DNA from 2 places in the Lacrimispora xylanolytica genome. Region 1 is predicted to be linked to the other one. Evidence: a T-box and tRNA genes for the amino acid it is inferred to sense, from the RefSeq annotation. Region 1 holds a T-box; the other holds one or more tRNA genes.
The links. A T-box is a leader RNA that pairs with one kind of tRNA and senses whether it is charged. The one in region 1 lies ahead of pheS (phenylalanine--tRNA ligase subunit alpha), so its partner is inferred to be a tRNA-Phe.
Positions count from the first base shown of each region.

Region 1 (9,491 bases):
AATGTTCTTACCGTATACCCGGCTGGGGAGAGATTACTTATGATTATGTTTAACTGCCCCTTTGAAAAACGGAACTCATGGTCCAATTGCTTATCGCTTATTCGGAAAAGCGTAGTGCTTTATGGAGACAAGAAGAAAATGGAAATCGGTTAGCCTATAATAGGAGACTTATTTTTATGCTATACACAGGAGGCTGTATGGATAGAAAAATAGAAAAAAAGCAAAACTTTCAGGATTTATACGGTTACTTTTGCGGGATGCTTTCCAGAGGTGACACGGATGAATTATATGGGCGTATACTGGGAGCAGTACCTGACTTGGGCTGTGTAACCGGGAGCATCAACCTGTTGAAGCCGTCGGGCACCAATACGTCAGATCGGACGTTTGTCTGAACTAACAAAAAAGAAGATTGACAGAAAGAATAAGAGGTGTATTATGGGTTTACTTGATATTTTACTGGGAAATGCACTGGTCTTAGTTAGCCTTATTTTGGGAGCACGGATTTATACAAATGAAAAACCCCTGCATGAGCAGGGGAGTTCGGTTACCAAATAAGTATTTAAGACTGTAGCCTGTTGATCATGGTAAGAATCAGTAAAAGGTCTCCGTCTGAAAGTGTTTTAAGCTTATCCACCGCTTCTCTGATCAGAGGGGGATTTGAAATATCGTCATCAAAAAAATCCCTTGGAGTAACACTCAGGTAATCGCAGATTGCCAGGAATTCAGTCATGGAAGGAAGACTTCTGCCGCTGGAAATGCTTTGAATATAGCTTCTGCTGTGTCCTAATTCAATACTCATCTTGTGTTCGGCTACTCCCTTTTTTATCCTCAATTCAGTTATTCGTTTGTTTATATAATCCTGCTCCATGTCTCTCACCTCTCCCTATATATTGTATGATATTATAATCGATAAAATACACGATTAAAGTATGTAAAATAAATATATTGCATATTGTGAATACGAATAGTATAATGAATGACGATTAAAATTATGCATTTACCGGGCGCAAGAAAGGAGATGTTGCAGGTTATATACATAAAGTTATTGATTTTTATAGTAACGCCTGCGTAACCCGCTGGGAATATCTTAAGCAGATGTAACTAATTCTACTAGTTCTATACGGGGAGCATAATGAAGTGTTATTGTTATGATAATATGCAAACGAAAATTTTACCTTAACAAAGTGTTATTTTTTCGAAAATCATGTCGAAAATTGTAAGGTAGAGCCAAAAACCGAATCACGGGAGAGAAAAGTATGAAGAAAAAAATAGGAATAAGAAGCATCGGAATTAAGATGCTGCTTGGAATTTTACCTGTTGTTGTTTTAGCATTGGCGTTGTTAGCCAGAATCAGTGAATCCACAAGCCGGGACCTGATTACGGAGCAAAGCAACTCTACGATGCAGTCTGAACTGAAAGCAAATGTCAACAGCATTAATGATTATTTGAATATGGTTGAAACGACTGCCATGAACATTGCACAGGTGGTGGGTTCCTCCTATCAGACAACAGAGATTAACACCTATGGAGATGCTATCACAAAGATTGTGCAGAGCAACGATTTAATCCTTGGAAGCGGTATCTGGTTTGAACCAAATACATATGATGCCCAACAGAAATATATGGGACCTTATTGGTATAAATCTGGGGACAAGGTAGAGTTAAGCTACGAGTATAACGATGCAAGTTATGACTATTTTAATCAGGAATACTATAAGCTTGCAAAAAGCGGAATTAAAAAACCGGTTATAACAGATCCCTATTTTGATCCTACACTGAATACGACTATGGCATCCTGTACGGCGCCTATTTATGATACCAACGGCAAATTTATTGGTGCTGTGACCGTTGATATGCAGTTAAGTGATATTAATGAGCTCATTCAGTCCATTAAGGTAGGAAAGAATGGTACTGCTATGCTGACTTCCGCCAGCGGAGTCTATTTAAGTGGAGCTGATCAGGAAAAGATAACAAAAGGAGTCAATATTTCTCAGGATGAGAATGGATCTCTCGCAGCGGCAGGCAATTCCATGATTTCCAGTGACAAAGGCAAGGTTACCTTTGTAGATGGGAGAGAGACTTATAACCTGTATTACGATAAGGTACCTGATATTGGTTGGATTATTATGATTAAGATGCCTCAGTCTGAACTGGATCAGCCGATTGTTGCACTGAATGCTAAGCTTATGCAGGTAAGCGGAATTGCAATCATCTGCTGTATTCTTGCTGTCTTATTCCAGGTTGCAGTAATTGCTTCTGGTTTAAATAGAGTAAAACGGTTTGCAGGCTCTCTTGCAGAAGGTGATTTTACCATAAAGCCACTTAAATCAAAAAGCAAAGATGAACTGGGCCAGATGAGCAGTTCCCTTAATAACATGTTTACCAGCAATAAAGCAGTCATTGAACAGATTTCTGAACAGGCAGGCGGTATCACAGATTCAAGCGTGCGGTTGAATACTGTATCCAATGATCTTCTGCAGCAGTTTAGCGAAGTTAAGGTCTATATGGGAGATGTGGATAAAGCTATGATGTCTTCCAGTGCTGCAACCGAGGAATTGAACGCTTCCATGGCTGAGGTGAATACTTCTGTCACTGTACTTGCCGGAGAGACCGGAAAGAGCAGTAAGATGGCAGGAGAGATCATGGAGCGTGCCCGGGTGATCGAGAAGAACAGCCGTGAAGCTTATGAAAGTGCTGCTGAAATCTCCAAGCAGAGAGAAGAAGAACTTCTTATGGCAGTAGAGAATGCAAAGGTAGTGGAAAAGATCGGAGATATGGCAAGAGTTATTTCCAACACCGCATCTCAGATTAATTTATTATCTTTAAACGCTTCCATTGAGGCAGTCAGAGCCGGAGAACAGGGCAGAGGTTTTGCTGTTGTAGCAAGAGAAATTGGAACTCTTGCAAAGAATACATCTGAAATCGTAAAAGAAATTGAGGGAACCATTACTGAGGTACAAAAAGCATTTGGCATGATGTTAAATGGATCAGAGTCCATGCTCACATTCTTAAAGGATACAGTAACTCCGGATTATAATAACTTTGTGGATGTAGGGCAGCAGTATGGAAGAGATGCAGTATCCATAGAAGAGATTTCTAATGAGATAGCGGAAATGGCTGAAAACATCAGTCAGGTTATGCAGGAAGTCCGCGATGCCATCCAGAACGTTTCAGAGTCTGTACAGACTACAGCCGGTAACAGCAGTATGGTGCTTTCTACCATTGAAAAAGCATACGATGTTGTAACGGATATGTCAAAGATGTCTCAGAAACAGGAGCGTATTGCAGAAGAACTTAATACAGTTGTGTCCGGTTTCAAATTAAAATAATGATGCTTGGCCTCCGGTATATCAGTGCCGGAGGCTGATATAGATGCATGAATCTGATAAAATGTCCTTGACATTTCAGCTTACTGTTATTACAATGATAGAAACTATAAAGTTAAATATGAAAATGCTATGATGGTGTCAGTAGATACTTATTTTCTTCCAGAGAGAAGGGGCCACCGGCTGTAAGCCCTTTTAAGTTCAGATAAGAAATCGAATTTCTCACCGAAGCAGCATGGCTGAATCCGGTGCTTTTTACAGTTATAAGTTCCGGTGGGTAGGTTATGACGTTTGATACACGTTACGTATTCCGAGAGCCTGTGAAAATCACAGGAATTAGGGTGGTACCGCGAATATAGTTCGTCCCTTTTAGGGGCGGGCTTTTTTTAGTTGTTTGACCTTCGGGTTATAACAAAATTCAATGAGGAAAGAAGGAGAGCATGATCATGAGAGATCAATTAGAAAAGATCAAGCAGGAAGCATTAAAGCAGATAGAAGCTTCGGATGCGTTGGAAAAGCTGAATGATATTAAAGTTGCTTACCTTGGAAAAAAGGGTGAACTGACCAACGTTTTAAAAAGTATGAAGGATATTGCTCCAGAAGACAGGCCAAAGGTAGGTCAGCTTGTTAATGATGCCCGCGCTGTTATTGAAGGCAAGTTAGAGGAAACCATTGCGGTTCTTCAAAAAAAGGTGAGAGAGGAACAGCTTAAAAAAGAGGTCATCGACGTTACGCTTCCAGCAAAACGGAGTAAAGTCGGTCATTCCCATCCTAACACCATTGCACTGGAAGAAGTAGAACGAATCTTCGTAGGCATGGGATACGAGGTCATGGAGGGACCGGAAGTTGAGTACGATTCCTACAATTTCGAAAAGCTGAATATTCCTAAGAATCATCCCGCAAGAGATGAGCAGGATACCTTTTACATCAGTGATAGCATTTTATTAAGAAGCCAGACTTCACCAGTTCAGATTCGTGCCATGGAGGAAGGAAAGATGCCTATCCGTATGCTGGCACCAGGTAGAGTATTCCGCTCTGATGAAGTAGATGCTACCCACTCCCCATCCTTCCACCAGGTCGAAGGTCTTGTCATCGATAAGAATATTACATTTGCAGATTTAAAAGGAACTCTTGCAGAGTTTGCGAAAGAGCTGTTTGGACCGGAGACTAAGGTAAAATTCCGTCCCCATCATTTCCCATTTACAGAACCGAGTGCTGAGGTTGATGTAACCTGCTTTAAGTGCGGTGGTAGCGGTTGCCGTTTCTGTAAGGGCTCAGGCTGGATTGAGATCTTAGGCTGTGGAATGGTGCATCCAAATGTTCTTTCCATGAGCGGCATTGACCCCAACGAGTACTCCGGTTTCGCATTCGGTATGGGACTTGAGCGAATCGCCCTCTTAAAGTACGAGATTGATGATATGAGATTGCTGTACGAAAATGATATCAGATTTTTAAAGCAGTTCTAGGAACAGAAAGGGAGAGAAATCAATGAATACACCATTATCATGGATTAAAGCATACGTTCCGGATCTGGATGTGACACCTCAGGATTATACAGATGCCATGACACTTACCGGAACCAAGGTTGAAGGGTTTGAACGTCTGGACAAAAACTTAGAGAAAATCGTAGTTGGGCATATTTTATCCATCGAGCGCCATCCGGATGCAGATAAATTAATCGTCTGTCAGGTAAATGTAGGTACAGAGACGGTTCAGATCGTAACCGGAGCGTCCAATGTGAAGGTTGGAGATAAAGTTCCAGTCGTTTTAGACGGAGGAAAGGTGGCAGGAGGCCATGATGGCGGCACCCTTCCGGAAGACGGAATTAAGATAAAAAAAGGTAAATTAAGAGGAATTGAGTCTTGTGGAATGATGTGTTCCATCGAGGAGCTTGGTGGCACCAGCGAGATGTATCCGGATGCGCCAGAAAGCGGAATCTATATCTTGCCGGAAGATTCAACTCCTGGTGATGACGCTGTGGAGCTTTTGGGATTTCATGATACCGTGTTTGAATATGAAATCACTTCAAACCGGGTGGACTGTTACAGTGTGATTGGAATTGCAAGAGAGGCAGCGGCTACCTTCCGTAAGGCGTTCGTACCTCCTGTAGTCACTGCAACGGGAAACAGTGAAGATATCAATGATTATTTAAAGGTATCTGTAAAGGATAAGGACCTTTGCCTCCGTTATTGTGCAAGAATGGTAAAGAATATTAAAATCGCTCCATCTCCTGTTTGGATGCAGAGGCGCCTTGCAGCCTGCGGAATCCGCCCCATCAATAATATTGTGGATATTACCAATTACGTCATGGAAGAGTACGGTCAGCCAATGCATGCCTTTGATTATGAGCTTATTGCTGGTCATGAAATCATTGTGGCTCGTGCTAAGGATGGAGATACCTTCCAGACATTAGATGGTCAGGAAAGAAAGCTTGACAGCTCCATTCTGATGATCAATGATGGTGAAAAGGCAGTTGGAATTGCAGGTATTATGGGAGGAGATAACTCCAAAATTACGGATGACGTAAAAACCATGGTATTTGAAGCCGCTTGTTTTGATGGCACCAATATCCGTCTTTCCTCTAAAAAAGTGGGACTTAGAACGGACGCATCCGGTAAATTTGAAAAAGGACTTGATCCCAATAATGCCATCGAGGCAATGAACCGGGCTTGTCAGCTGATTGAGGAATTAGGTGCTGGTGAGGTCGTGGGAGGAATCATTGATATCTATCCGGAAAAGAGAGAAGGAAAAAGAATTCCTTTTGAACCGGAAAAGATGAATCGTCTCTTAGGAACAGACATTTCAAAAGAAACCATGCTGGACTATTATAAGATGCTTGAACTGGAGTACGATGCTTCCACTTCTGAAATCCTTATTCCTACCTTCCGTCAGGACTTAGAGTGCATGGCAGATCTTGCAGAAGAAGTAGCCAGATTCTTCGGATATGATAAGATTCCAGTCTCTCTGCCAAATGGTGAGGCTACGACAGGAAAGCTTTCCTATAAATTAAGAGTCGAGGAAATCGCCAGAGAGGTGGCTGAATTCTGTGGATTCTCTCAAGGAATGACATATTCCTTTGAAAGTCCTAAGGTTTTTGATAAGCTTCTGCTTCCAAAAGACAGCCCTCTTCGTTTGACCGTTAATATCTTAAATCCCCTTGGTGAGGACTTTAGTGTGATGAGGACGTCACCTCTTCACGGAATGTTAAATTCCCTGTCCACCAACTACAACCGAAGAAATAAAAGTGTACGTCTCTATGAGCTGGCTAACATTTATCTTCCAAAGGCACTTCCATTAACAGAATTGCCGGATGAAAGAATGCAGCTTACCTTTGGATTCTACGGAGAAGGTGACTTCTTTGATATGAAGGGCGTTGTAGAAGAACTATTTGAGAAAACAGGAATGCATAAGAAGCCTCATTATAACCCGGCAGGTGATAAACCTTTCCTTCATCCAGGAAGATATGCAGATATCATTTATGATGGAACGACCATCGGATATATCGGTGAGGTTCATCCGGAGGTAGCGGATAATTATAAGATTGGTGAACGTGCTTATGTGGCAGTCATTGATATGCCATCTATGATTCCATTTACAAACTTCGACCGCAAGTACGTAGGAATTGCAAAATACCCGGCAGTTACCAGAGACATTAGTATGGTGGTGCCAAAAGATATCCTGGTAGGACAGATTGAAGAGGTAATCGAACAGCGGGGCGGAAAGAATCTGGAAAGCTACGAACTGTTCGACATTTACGAAGGTGCTCAGATTTTGGCAGGTTTCAAATCTGTGGCTTATTCTATCACATTCCGGTCTGCAGATCATACACTGGAAGATCAGGAGGTTTCTGCAGTCATGAAAAAGATCCTGAATGGATTGCAGGGACTGGGGATTGAACTTCGTGCATAAAAAGTTATAATAAAGAAAAAGGTGCCAGTTGAAATCCGATGACTGGCATCTTTTTTTACCCCCTGCTTGCATGAGTACATGTTTTCCGGTCAATCCTTACGATATGAATGTTTGAAAACAGGGAGGCAATAGGATGCTAGGGGATCTTGATATTATAAAAGTAATGGGAAGAAAGGTTTACGACTCATGGGGAAATCCAGCCCTTGAAGCAGAAGTAGTCTTGGAAAATGGAGCTCAGGGAAGAGCAATAGTACCCATATATGGAAAAGAAGATGTTAAGAAAGAACTGGAATTTTTAATGGACCAGTTATCGGAGTGCATCTTGTTTGAAGATGCGGGCGATCAGGGAGAAATTGATCGGCTTCTTATGAAAGAACACAGAGAAAACGGTGAACATGGTGTTGGCGGCTGCGGAGTGCTTGGTTTATCCATGGCAGTAGCAAGAGCAGCAGGTGCTGGACTCTTTCTTCCTCTATACCGATACTTGGGAGGAACCTCTGCACCAGTGATGCCGGTGCCAATGCTTAGCATGATCAGCGGGGGAGATGGGGAAAAAGGAATTGATTTTCAGGATATAACCGTAATTCCTAAGAATATGAAATCTTATGGAGAAGGACTTCGTATAGGAACCGAAATTTATCATACATTGAAACAACTGCTTTTGATCAATGGTTATGATACCTCTACCGGTAATGGAGGAGGATTTATTGCTGATATGAGAAGCGCGGAAGAAGCTCTTCATTATGTAATGGAAGCCATAAAGCTTGCTGGCTATATGCCCGGAATCGATGCCGGGATTGGTATCTATGCAGCCGCAGACCGGCTTTATAAGAAAGAAGACGGCACCTATAACTTTGAAAAAGAAAGCAGACATCAGGGACTCATGATTCATAGAAACCAGAAGGATATGATGGATTATTTCTTAAGACTGACCGATGGATTTCCAGTCATCTCTATTATTAATGGAGTTTGGAAAGAGGATGTAGAAGGGCGGGAGATGATTATGGGCATGCTTGGCCATCGAGTGCTTCTTACTTTCCCGGATTCTGAAACGTCCAATGCCCATATGATTGAGCTAAAACAGGCTGGAACAGTGACAGCGGCACTTTTTAAGGTGGAACAGGCAAAGATGGCAGGGCATAAGGTTATCATTGCGAATGATTTTGTGGAAACTGAAGAATCCTTTGCGGCTGATCTGGCAGCAGCAGTAGGGGCAGATTATGTTAAATGCGGAGCTCCCTGCCGGGGGGAATGCACGTCAAAATACAACGAATTGCTGCGTATTGAAGAGTTCTATTCCAGCAGGCAAAACCTATAAAAATGCAAAAGTAGCTTGTATTTACTGAAAAATTATGGTATGATAACTGTTGTTTGACTATAGGAGGTGGGAAACATGATCAGGATTATATTATCAATCATCTTTGTTATCATATGCATCGCTTTATCAGCGATTATCCTGTTACAGGAAGGAAAGAGTCAGGGCCTGGGTTCCATCGGTGGTATGGCAGATACTTACTGGGGAAAAAACAAGGGACGTTCCATGGAAGGTAATCTGGAAAAATTTACGAAGTACGCAGCCGTTCTTTTTTTCATTTTATCCTTAGTATTGAATCTGAATATACTGTAAAGATTAAACACTCTTGTATACGATAACAAGGGTGTTTTTTTCACTTTATGGATAAAGTAAAGATAATAGAGAAAAATGTATTACAAAGGCAAAATTATTGAATGAGAAGTGAGGTAGAAGATGACAGGTGAGCAATTAACACAGCGAAAAGATATGCTTTTAAAGCTGTTTGAAGACCCTGCCTATGTTCCGATGAAGATAAAGGAGATTGCCATACTCCTGGATGTTCCAAAGGGCCAGAGGGAGGATTTAAAGGAAGTGCTGGATGTCCTTGTTTCAGAAGGTAAAATCGGCATTACACAAAAAGGAAAATATGGAAAGCCGGACATTGGTTCCATAGCCGGAGTTTTTTTCGGCCATCCCAAAGGCTTTGGGTTTGTTGCAGTTGAGGGAATGGAACAGGATGTATTTATTCCCGAGGAGAAGGCGGGTGGAGCGCTCCATGGAGACACCGTACTTATTTCCGTGGAATCAGAGCCTTCCAATGGAAAACGGTCAGAAGGCCGTGTTTTAAAGGTAGTTAACCATGCTAACAGTGAAATTGTTGGTTTTTATCAGAAAAACAAGAACTTCGGGTTTGTGATACCGGATAACCAGAAGCTTTCCAAGGATATATTTGTTCCTCAGGG
Region 1 is NZ_CP113524.1:2,064,645-2,074,135, forward strand. It holds gene OW255_RS09770 (hypothetical protein) at 1-153, shown strand, start outside; gene OW255_RS09775 (hypothetical protein) at 198-392, shown strand; gene OW255_RS09780 (transcriptional regulator) at 560-799, opposite strand; gene OW255_RS09785 (methyl-accepting chemotaxis protein) at 1,257-3,329, shown strand; T-box leader at 3,450-3,697, shown strand; gene pheS (phenylalanine--tRNA ligase subunit alpha) at 3,773-4,792, shown strand; gene pheT (phenylalanine--tRNA ligase subunit beta) at 4,815-7,235, shown strand; gene OW255_RS09800 (phosphopyruvate hydratase family protein) at 7,369-8,553, shown strand; gene secG (preprotein translocase subunit SecG) at 8,629-8,862, shown strand; gene rnr (ribonuclease R) at 9,016-9,491, shown strand, end outside.

Region 2 (9,491 bases), 2.1 Mb from region 1:
CTCAATCGTAAAATCAAGAAGCACACCACCAGTATCACTCTGCCCTGCCATTTCCCCAGCCTCCTGCAAAGAAATGCTTCCAGAACCGGATCTAGCTCCCAATTGATCATCCAACTCAAGCAATGCACTGCAAAGCCTCTGAAGCCCTTCCTCTGTATCCTCCAAGGTTGTTATAGCCGTCACATAGTCAGCTCCGCACATTTCCATTTCCAGATGATACTCTTTTCGCAGCACGTCACTTAATTGATTTCCTGACCATACAATATTTCTTGTAGACACAATCACTTTTGACAGGTCCATATCATAAACACCATACTGTCCAATAATTTCATCCGAAAGCAGCGTCAGATGCTTCATCCCCTCCAGCCGCCTACGCATTCTAGTCAAAGACTCAGAAAATTCACCCAGCTTTTTTCTTCCCTCACCATCCATGTAAACAATACAATTCTCTATACTAGCCATAAATACATAGGACGGGCTGCTAGTCTGATACATATGAATATAACGATCCAGTTTCTCTAAATCAATATACCCCTTCCTGACATGTAAAATAGCAGTCTGCGTCAAGGAAGGAAGCGTCTTATGAAGACTCTGAATTACAACATCAGCACCTAATTCCAATGCAGACACAGGAAACTCATCCACCCTGCCAAATGCAAAATGCGCCCCATGGGCTTCATCCACAATTAACGGTATACCAAACCTATGAACCACATCAGCAATCGCCTTGATATCTGAAACAACCCCATCATAAGTAGGAGATACTACAAGCACTGCCTCTGCCTCTGGATTTGTTTTCAACAATTCCTCGACATCCTCAGCCAGTATTCCACCTTGAAGCCCCAATTCCGGCATCATTTGTGGATAAATATATTTGACTTCCAACTGCTTGAGGAAAACTCCATGAAATGCTGACTTATGGCAATTCCTGCTCATTAAAATCTTGCCTCTGTTTGATACCGCCGCACTAATTGCGCTCAATATCCCACAGCTGCTCCCATTCACAAGATAATAAGTCTTATCAGCCCCATAAACCTCAGAAGCCCACTCCAAAGAATCCTTTAATATTCCCTCCGGCCGATGAAGATTATCAAATCCCTCAATCTCCGTAATATCTATAGAAAATGGATTAGGAAACTTCCTTATCTCATTATTCCCATACTGCCTCTTATGTCCAGGCATGTGAAATGGATAAAAATCAGATTTACTATAATCCATTAATCTCTCTAATAATCTTGGTCTTTCTATCAATTTACTTTCCTCTTCTGGTACATAAAAATGATTAAGCTAATTTGTCACTCTCTTATTATTTCAACCAATATTCGCTATACATTTATAGTATTATCATATTTTATCTATTGTAAGTAAAGAACTATAGTTAATATAGCTTGTGCATTTGTTCTTATACCATTAGTAAATACATATTTAAGTATATCATCCTTATCCCTTCTTTACAATTTTTTCTCCGGAAGCTATAATAGTATTTTGGGTAAAAAAAGAAAGAGAGGAAGATCACTATGAGGTTAATCGAGTTTAAAATGGAACGTCCTGGTCTGGTAAAGGCAAATGATCAAGTTCACGTCATTGAGCGAGAAGGTGCCAGCAGCTACAGCTACATAATCGATCCAGCTGTGGCCATGTCTGGATGTTACTCTGGAAGAGACCGCATAAAATCTGATAAAGGGATTGTAAAAGAAGTAAAACATAATGATCGGGGATATTACGTAATCGTAGAATTTGATGAGTAATATCATCTTCGGACAAAATAAAAAGCCCTGAAACATTTCTGTTTCAAGGCTTGTCCTGAGACACCGGGGACTCGAACCCCGGACAACTTGATTAAAAGTCAAGTGCTCTACCACCTGAGCTAGTATCCCATATGCCCAAAGCCGGAATCGAACCAGCGACACGTGGATTTTCAGTCCACTGCTCTACCAACTGAGCTATCTGGGCGTATGCACGCTTTCGTATAATTTCACTAATAATGCGCATAAAAATTGCGGGGGCAGGATTTGAACCTACGACCTTCGGGTTATGAGCCCGACGAGCTTCCAGACTGCTCCACCCCGCGCTATTCAATTATATTATATGCAGTAATTAATATTTTAATCACTGAATGGATGGAGATGGATTCGAACCATCGAAACGTGTCGTAACAGATTTACAGTCTGCCCCCTTTGGCCACTCGGGAACCCATCCATAATTTAATTTTTTAATGCAAGCCGATGATCGGACTCGAACCGATAACCTGCTGATTACAAATCAGCTGCTCTGCCAATTGAGCCACATCGGCACAACTATCCAAATGCGGTTTTGCATACGGAATGGGACCTATAGGGCTCGAACCTATGACCCTCTGCTTGTAAGGCAGATGCTCTCCCAGCTGAGCTAAGATCCCATAATCAAAATTTAGTTGTAAAACGACCCGGATGGGACTCGAACCCACGACCTCCGCCGTGACAGGGCGGCGCTCTAACCAACTGAGCCACCAGGCCAAACCTTATTGAAGATACTTACACATACCCTCAAAACCACACATTGTTATATATCTTTCATCCGTTCTTCCTCTTACCTAAACCAACCTGGTTAAGCCCTCGACCTATTAGTGACAGTCAGCTGCACATGTTACCATGCTTCCACCTCTGCCCTATCTACCTCGTCGTCTTCAAGGGGTCTTACTCTTGCGATGGGATATCTCATCTTGAGGGGGGCTTCACGCTTAGATGCCTTCAGCGTTTATCCCTTCCCGACTTGGCTACTCTGCCATGGTGTTGATCACCAACAGATACACCAGAGGTCAGTCCATCCCGGTCCTCTCGTACTAAGGACAGCTCCTCTCAAATATCCTACGCCCACGCCGGATAGGGACCGAACTGTCTCACGACGTTCTGAACCCAGCTCGCGTACCGCTTTAATGGGCGAACAGCCCAACCCTTGGGACCTACTACAGCCCCAGGATGCGATGAGCCGACATCGAGGTGCCAAACCACTCCGTCGATGTGAACTCTTGGGAGTGATAAGCCTGTTATCCCCAGGGTAGCTTTTATCCGTTGAGCGATGGCAATCCCACTTTATACCACCGGATCACTAAGTCCTAGTTTCCTACCTGCTCGACCCGTCGGTCTCGCAGTCAAGCTCCCTTATGCCTTTGCACTCTTCGAATGGTTTCCGTCCATTCTGAGGGAACCTTTGAGCGCCTCCGATACACTTTCGGAGGCGACCGCCCCAGTCAAACTCCCCGCCTGACATTGTCCCCCAGCCAGGTAATGGCTGCAGGTTAGAAACCCAATATCGCAAGGGTGGTATCCCAACATCGGCTCCTCAAAGACTGGCGTCCTTGATTCACTGCCTCCCACCTATCCTGTACATGCAATACCGAATCCCAGTATCAAACTAGAGTAAAGCTCCATGGGGTCTTTCCGTCCTGGCGCAGGTAACCAGCATCTTCACTGGTATTTCAATTTCACCGGGTGCATTGTTGAGACAGCGCTCAAATCATTACGCCTTTCGTGCGGGTCGGAACTTACCCGACAAGGAATTTCGCTACCTTAGGACCGTTATAGTTACGGCCGCCGTTTACTGGGGCTTAAATTCAGAGCTTCGCGTTGCCGCTAACCCCTCCTCGTAACCTTCCAGCACCGGGCAGGCGTCAGCCCATATACCTCACCTTTCGGTTTTGCATAGACCTGTGTTTTTGCTAAACAGTTGCTTGAGCCTATTCTCTGCGGCCTGATTTCTCAGGCACCCCTTATCCCGAAGTTACGGGGTCATTTTGCCGAGTTCCTTAACAATGCTTCTCCCGCCGGCCTTAGGATTCTCTCCTCATCCACCTGTGTCGGTTTACGGTACGGGCACATATTACACAATAGCGGCTTTTCTTGACAGCCCCTACAGAGACTTCCCTACTTTTGTTCGGTACGCGTCACACCTTCCTGTTGCTAAGCGGATTTGCCAACTTAGCCAGTCTAATGCTTGCCCCGGTCTTTTCATTCCCGGGTTCTCTCTCGGTTCTGTGTCCCCACAGTTCTGATAATATGCGGTACAGGAATTTCAACCTGTTGTCCATCGACTACGTCTTTCGACCTCGCCTTAGGCCCCGACTTACCCAGAGCAGATCAGCTTTACTCTGGAAACCTTAGATATTCGGCCTGGAAGATTCTCACTTCCATCTCGCTACTCATTCCGGCATTCTCTCTTCTTAACACTCCACATCTCCTTACGGTAATGCTTCAGCGCGGTAAGAATGCTCCTCTACCAATGTATCATTCGATACATTCCACAGCTTCGGTGTCGTGTTTTAGCCCCGGACATTTTCGGCGCAAGACCTCTCGACTAGTGAGCTATTACGCACTCTTTGAATGTGTGGCTGCTTCTAAGCCAACATCCTAGTTGTCTCTGAAATCTCACATCCTTTTCCACTTAACACGCACTTTGGGACCTTAGCTGGTGGTCTGGGCTCTTTCCCTTTTGACTGCCCAACTTATCTCGTGCAGTCTGACTCCCGTACATCATCTGACCGGCATTCGGAGTTTGATATTCTTTGGTAAGCTTTGACGCCCCCTAGGAAATTCAGTGCTCTACCTCCGGCAGACTAATACGAGGCTAGCCCTAAAGCTATTTCGAGGAGAACCAGCTATCTCCGGGTTCGATTGGAATTTCTCCCCTACCCACACCTCATCGCCACCCTTTTCAACGGATGTGCGTTCGGTCCTCCACCGCCTTTTACGGCAGCTTCAACCTGGACATGGGTAGATCACCCGGTTTCGGGTCTACCTTTACTGACTCATTCGCCCTATTAAGACTTGGTTTCCCTTCGGCTCCACACCTTAAGTGCTTAACCTTGCCAGTAACGGTAACTCGCCGGACCGTTCTACAAAAAGTACGCGGTTCCACTTTAAACGTGGTTCCACAGCTTGTAAACACAGGGTTTCAGGTTCTTTTTCACTCCCCTCCCGGGGTCCTTTTCACCTTTCCTTCACAGTACTATGCGCTATCGGTCACTAAGTAGTATTTAGCCTTGGGGGGTGGTCCCCCCGAATTCCCACAAGGTTTCTCGTGTCTCGTGGTACTTTGGATCCTGCTCGCTGACTATTGTTTTCCCATACAAGGCTTTCACTTTCTATGGCCGGTCTTTCCAGGACCGTTCTGGTAACAAATCGTCTCACTTATTGCAGTCCGTAACCCCAGCATGCACGCACGCTGGTTTAGGCTCCTTCCATTTCGCTCGCCGCTACTTTGGAAATCGAGTTTTCTTTCTTTTCCTCCGGGTACTTAGATGTTTCAGTTCCCCGGGTTCCCGACGTATGGCTATGAATTCACCATACGACAACTGAGGTTTGCTCAGTTGGGTTTCCCCATTCAGATATCTCCGGATCAAAGGATATTTGCTCCTCCCCGAAGCTTTTCGCAGCTTATCACGTCTTTCATCGGCTCTTAGTGCCAAGGCATCCACCCTGCGCTCTTATTAGCTTAACCAATTCGATGTTCACCTGCGGGTGCGGGCTACTAATCTAAGATACATAGCGTTGTATCTCTGGTCTTAGGTTTGTTCTCATATCGTACGTCACGATACTTGAACGAGTTTTTATTTGGTTACATCTTTCGATGTAACACCTCGGATGTCTTGATGTCGTCTTCTTTCGAAGACTCTATCTAGATATATTTCAATATGTGGTTTTCAAGGTACGTTCTGACTGAAGTTTATCAGTCATTCGAAAGCTCGATGTACTCAAACTTACGAATCACTGGTAAAAACCAGTTATATAAAACAGCACTGCCCTGCTGAATCAGGTTAACACATTCTTTAACACAGGTTTCGTTTTTCTCCTCCACCCATTGGAACGTGTCCGTTCTATATAAAACACTCTTTCGAGTGATTTTTTTAAGGTAATCTGGCACCCACCTGCTCTCCCATGCCGTTTCCAGCATAGTACCATCGGCCGCTTAAGTCTTAACCATCGTGTTCGAGATGGGAACGGGTGTTTCCCCTAAGCGCATCGGCACCAGAAATTTTGTGTCTTCTTGGTGTTTCCTTATTTAATTAACTTTGAAACTTAAGACTCAACAGTATATAAAACCCTTACTTCTTCTTCCTTAGAAAGGAGGTGATCCAGCCGCACCTTCCGATACGGCTACCTTGTTACGACTTCACCCCAGTTATCAGTCCCGCCTTCGGCAGCTCCCTCCTTACGGTTGGGTCACTGACTTCGGGCGTTACCAACTCCCATGGTGTGACGGGCGGTGTGTACAAGACCCGGGAACGTATTCACCGCAGCATTCTGATCTGCGATTACTAGCGATTCCAGCTTCATGTAGTCGAGTTGCAGACTACAATCCGAACTGAGACGTTATTTTTGGGATTTGCTCCAGATCGCTCCTTTGCTTCCCTTTGTTTACGCCATTGTAGCACGTGTGTAGCCCAAATCATAAGGGGCATGATGATTTGACGTCATCCCCACCTTCCTCCAGGTTATCCCTGGCAGTCTCCCCAGAGTGCCCAGCCGAACTGCTGGCTACTAAGGATAAGGGTTGCGCTCGTTGCGGGACTTAACCCAACATCTCACGACACGAGCTGACGACAACCATGCACCACCTGTCTGGAATGCCCCGAAGGGAAGTCTCCGTTACGAGACGGTCATTCCGATGTCAAGACTTGGTAAGGTTCTTCGCGTTGCTTCGAATTAAACCACATGCTCCACCGCTTGTGCGGGTCCCCGTCAATTCCTTTGAGTTTCATTCTTGCGAACGTACTCCCCAGGTGGAATACTTATTGCGTTAGCGGCGGCACCGAAGAGCTTTGCTCCCCAACACCTAGTATTCATCGTTTACGGCGTGGACTACCAGGGTATCTAATCCTGTTTGCTCCCCACGCTTTCGAGCCTCAACGTCAGTTACAGTCCAGTAAGCCGCCTTCGCCACTGGTGTTCCTCCTAATATCTACGCATTTCACCGCTACACTAGGAATTCCACTTACCTCTCCTGCACTCTAGCTCCACAGTTTCCAAAGCAGTCCCGGGGTTGAGCCCCGGGCTTTCACTCCAGACTTGCAGAGCCGTCTACGCTCCCTTTACACCCAGTAAATCCGGATAACGCTTGCCCCCTACGTATTACCGCGGCTGCTGGCACGTAGTTAGCCGGGGCTTCTTAGTCAGGTACCGTCATTTTCTTCCCTGCTGATAGAGCTTTACATACCGAAATACTTCTTCACTCACGCGGCGTCGCTGGATCAGGGTTTCCCCCATTGTCCAATATTCCCCACTGCTGCCTCCCGTAGGAGTTTGGGCCGTGTCTCAGTCCCAATGTGGCCGGTCACCCTCTCAGGTCGGCTACTGATCGTCGGCTTGGTGGGCCGTTACCTCACCAACTACCTAATCAGACGCGGGTCCATCTCATACCACCGGAGTTTTTCACACTGTACTATGCAGCACTGTGCGCTTATGCGGTATTAGCAGTCATTTCTAACTGTTATCCCCCTGTATGAGGCAGGTTACCCACGCGTTACTCACCCGTCCGCCGCTAAGTCATTCTAAATTCCATCCGAAAACTTCCTTTAAAATGCTTCGCTCGACTTGCATGTGTTAAGCACGCCGCCAGCGTTCATCCTGAGCCAGGATCGAACTCTCAAATTAAATGTTCAATCCACGGTCAAAATCAACTACTAGCTAATTTATTTCCCGTTTTACTTGTTGTTTGGTTCGTATACAATTTCTTGTATTCGTTCTGAATTTCTCATTCAAAGCTGCTCAAACGCAGCTTATTATTAGAATTTTCAGGGTTTTACATACTGTTCAATCTTCTGTTTTCAAAGTGCTTTTTGTGTTGTCCGCTTCAGGAGCAACTCGTATATCTTATCATACCGAGTTGTCTTTGTCAACAACTTTTTTATTTTTCTTTTTTCGCTGTTTTTCGACAGCTGGTATATATTAACATATCTTCACGATGATGTCAACAACTTTTTTCACTGTCAAACCGGAAAAAGATTTCATTTGGAAATGAGCGGAGAAAGAGGGATTTGAACCCTCGCGCCGGTTGCCCGACCTACACCCTTAGCAGGGGCGCCTCTTCGGCCTCTTGAGTATTTCTCCGTAGTTCATAGCTTCCATATGATGCGTCATTCAACTATTAGGTTTTCCAGACGCATTGACAATTATACATAATATATTTCGACTTGTCAACCCATTTTTTGATTTATTTCTTCCTGAATTCTGTCGTGTACGATTTCTGCTATCTGGGTGGTTTTTAAGGTCTTATATTCTTCTGGATAGAGAGGCTTTAAAAAGCAGATCTGTACCTTCTGCCTTTTGGAGGATTTCTCATCGAATGGCTTAAAGCAGTCGATCAGTGCTACAGGCACAACGGGACATTTGGCATTTACGGCACTTTTAAAGGTCCCCCCCTTAAAGGATAAGAGTTTATTTCCTTCCCGGCTTCTTGTTCCTTCAGCGAATATTACATAATTGAATCCTTTTTTTACATTCTCTGTCATCTGCATGATTATATTCATAGAAGCTTTAATATCCTGACGGTCTATGAAAAAGCCATGTAAGGCATGAATGACCTGCTTTACAAGAATCAGGTTAGAAGCCTCTTTTTTTACTACAACACTTAAGGGTTTTGGACTTGCTTCGATAAGGGCCAGCATGTCAAAGAGTCCCTGATGGTTAGGGAAAAGGATAAAACCAGGTTCGGATGGAAGATTTTCAACTCCATGGACTTCTACTTCTACTTTCCCGGACTTATTGACTTTTTTTACTACATTGCGTATGTAATCGTAACGCTCTCTATGGGAATGGTCATCACCTGGCTGGCCGAACTTCCAGATTCGGTAAAACCAGAATGGGACCCGGCATAGATTCTTTATTACCATATAAACAATTCGGTTCATGTTGATTCCTCTCCATAGGCTTTTATGGCCGTCTCGTATAGGTTGCTTCCTTTACTGTCTATGACAACGATAACCGGAAGGTCTTTGATTGTCAGTCGGCGGATGGCTTCTGTTCCAAGATCTTCGTAGGCTATTACTTCTGAAGAAAGGATGCATTTTGATAACAGGGCTCCTGCTCCTCCTACAGCGGCAAAATATACGGCCTCATTTCTTACGATGGCTTCTATTACTTCCTTGCTTCGTTTTCCTTTGCCGATCATGCTGCTCATCCCAAGATCAAGAAGGGTTGGCGTATATTTGTCCATCCGGCTTGATGTGGTGGGTCCTGCTGATCCAATGGGGCGTCCTTCTCTTGCTGGGGAGGGTCCCATATAGTAGATGGTCTCGCCTGCTATGTCAAAGGGAAGAGGCTCTTTCCGGTCAAGAGTTTCTATCATTCGCTTATGGGCTGCATCTCTTGCTGTGTAAATGGTTCCTGTTAAGTATACGTAATCTCCTGATCTCAACTTTCTGGCATCCTCTTTGGTGATAGGAGCATTGATATGATAATCCATGATTTCCTCCGATTCAGATTGATATTATATAGTACGGTGTGCATGTCTGTTTA
Region 2 is NZ_CP113524.1:4,497,703-4,507,193, forward strand. It holds gene OW255_RS20705 (aminotransferase class I/II-fold pyridoxal phosphate-dependent enzyme) at 1-1,251, opposite strand, end outside; gene OW255_RS20710 (hypothetical protein) at 1,518-1,748, shown strand; tRNA gene OW255_RS20715 (tRNA-Lys) at 1,805-1,877, opposite strand; tRNA gene OW255_RS20720 (tRNA-Phe) at 1,881-1,953, opposite strand; tRNA gene OW255_RS20725 (tRNA-Met) at 1,998-2,071, opposite strand; tRNA gene OW255_RS20730 (tRNA-Tyr) at 2,118-2,199, opposite strand; tRNA gene OW255_RS20735 (tRNA-Thr) at 2,221-2,293, opposite strand; tRNA gene OW255_RS20740 (tRNA-Val) at 2,326-2,398, opposite strand; tRNA gene OW255_RS20745 (tRNA-Asp) at 2,422-2,495, opposite strand; rRNA gene OW255_RS20750 (23S ribosomal RNA) at 2,583-5,475, opposite strand; gene OW255_RS20755 (hypothetical protein) at 5,704-5,898, opposite strand; rRNA gene rrf (5S ribosomal RNA) at 5,890-6,007, opposite strand; rRNA gene OW255_RS20765 (16S ribosomal RNA) at 6,098-7,628, opposite strand; tRNA gene OW255_RS20770 (tRNA-Ser) at 7,997-8,084, opposite strand; gene OW255_RS20775 (lysophospholipid acyltransferase family protein) at 8,171-8,884, opposite strand; gene OW255_RS20780 (Fe-S-containing hydro-lyase) at 8,881-9,438, opposite strand; gene OW255_RS20785 (fumarate hydratase) at 9,463-9,491, opposite strand, start outside.
Region 2: it has a tRNA-Phe gene. The T-box ahead of pheS (phenylalanine--tRNA ligase subunit alpha) is inferred to sense a tRNA for this amino acid. The anticodon was not compared.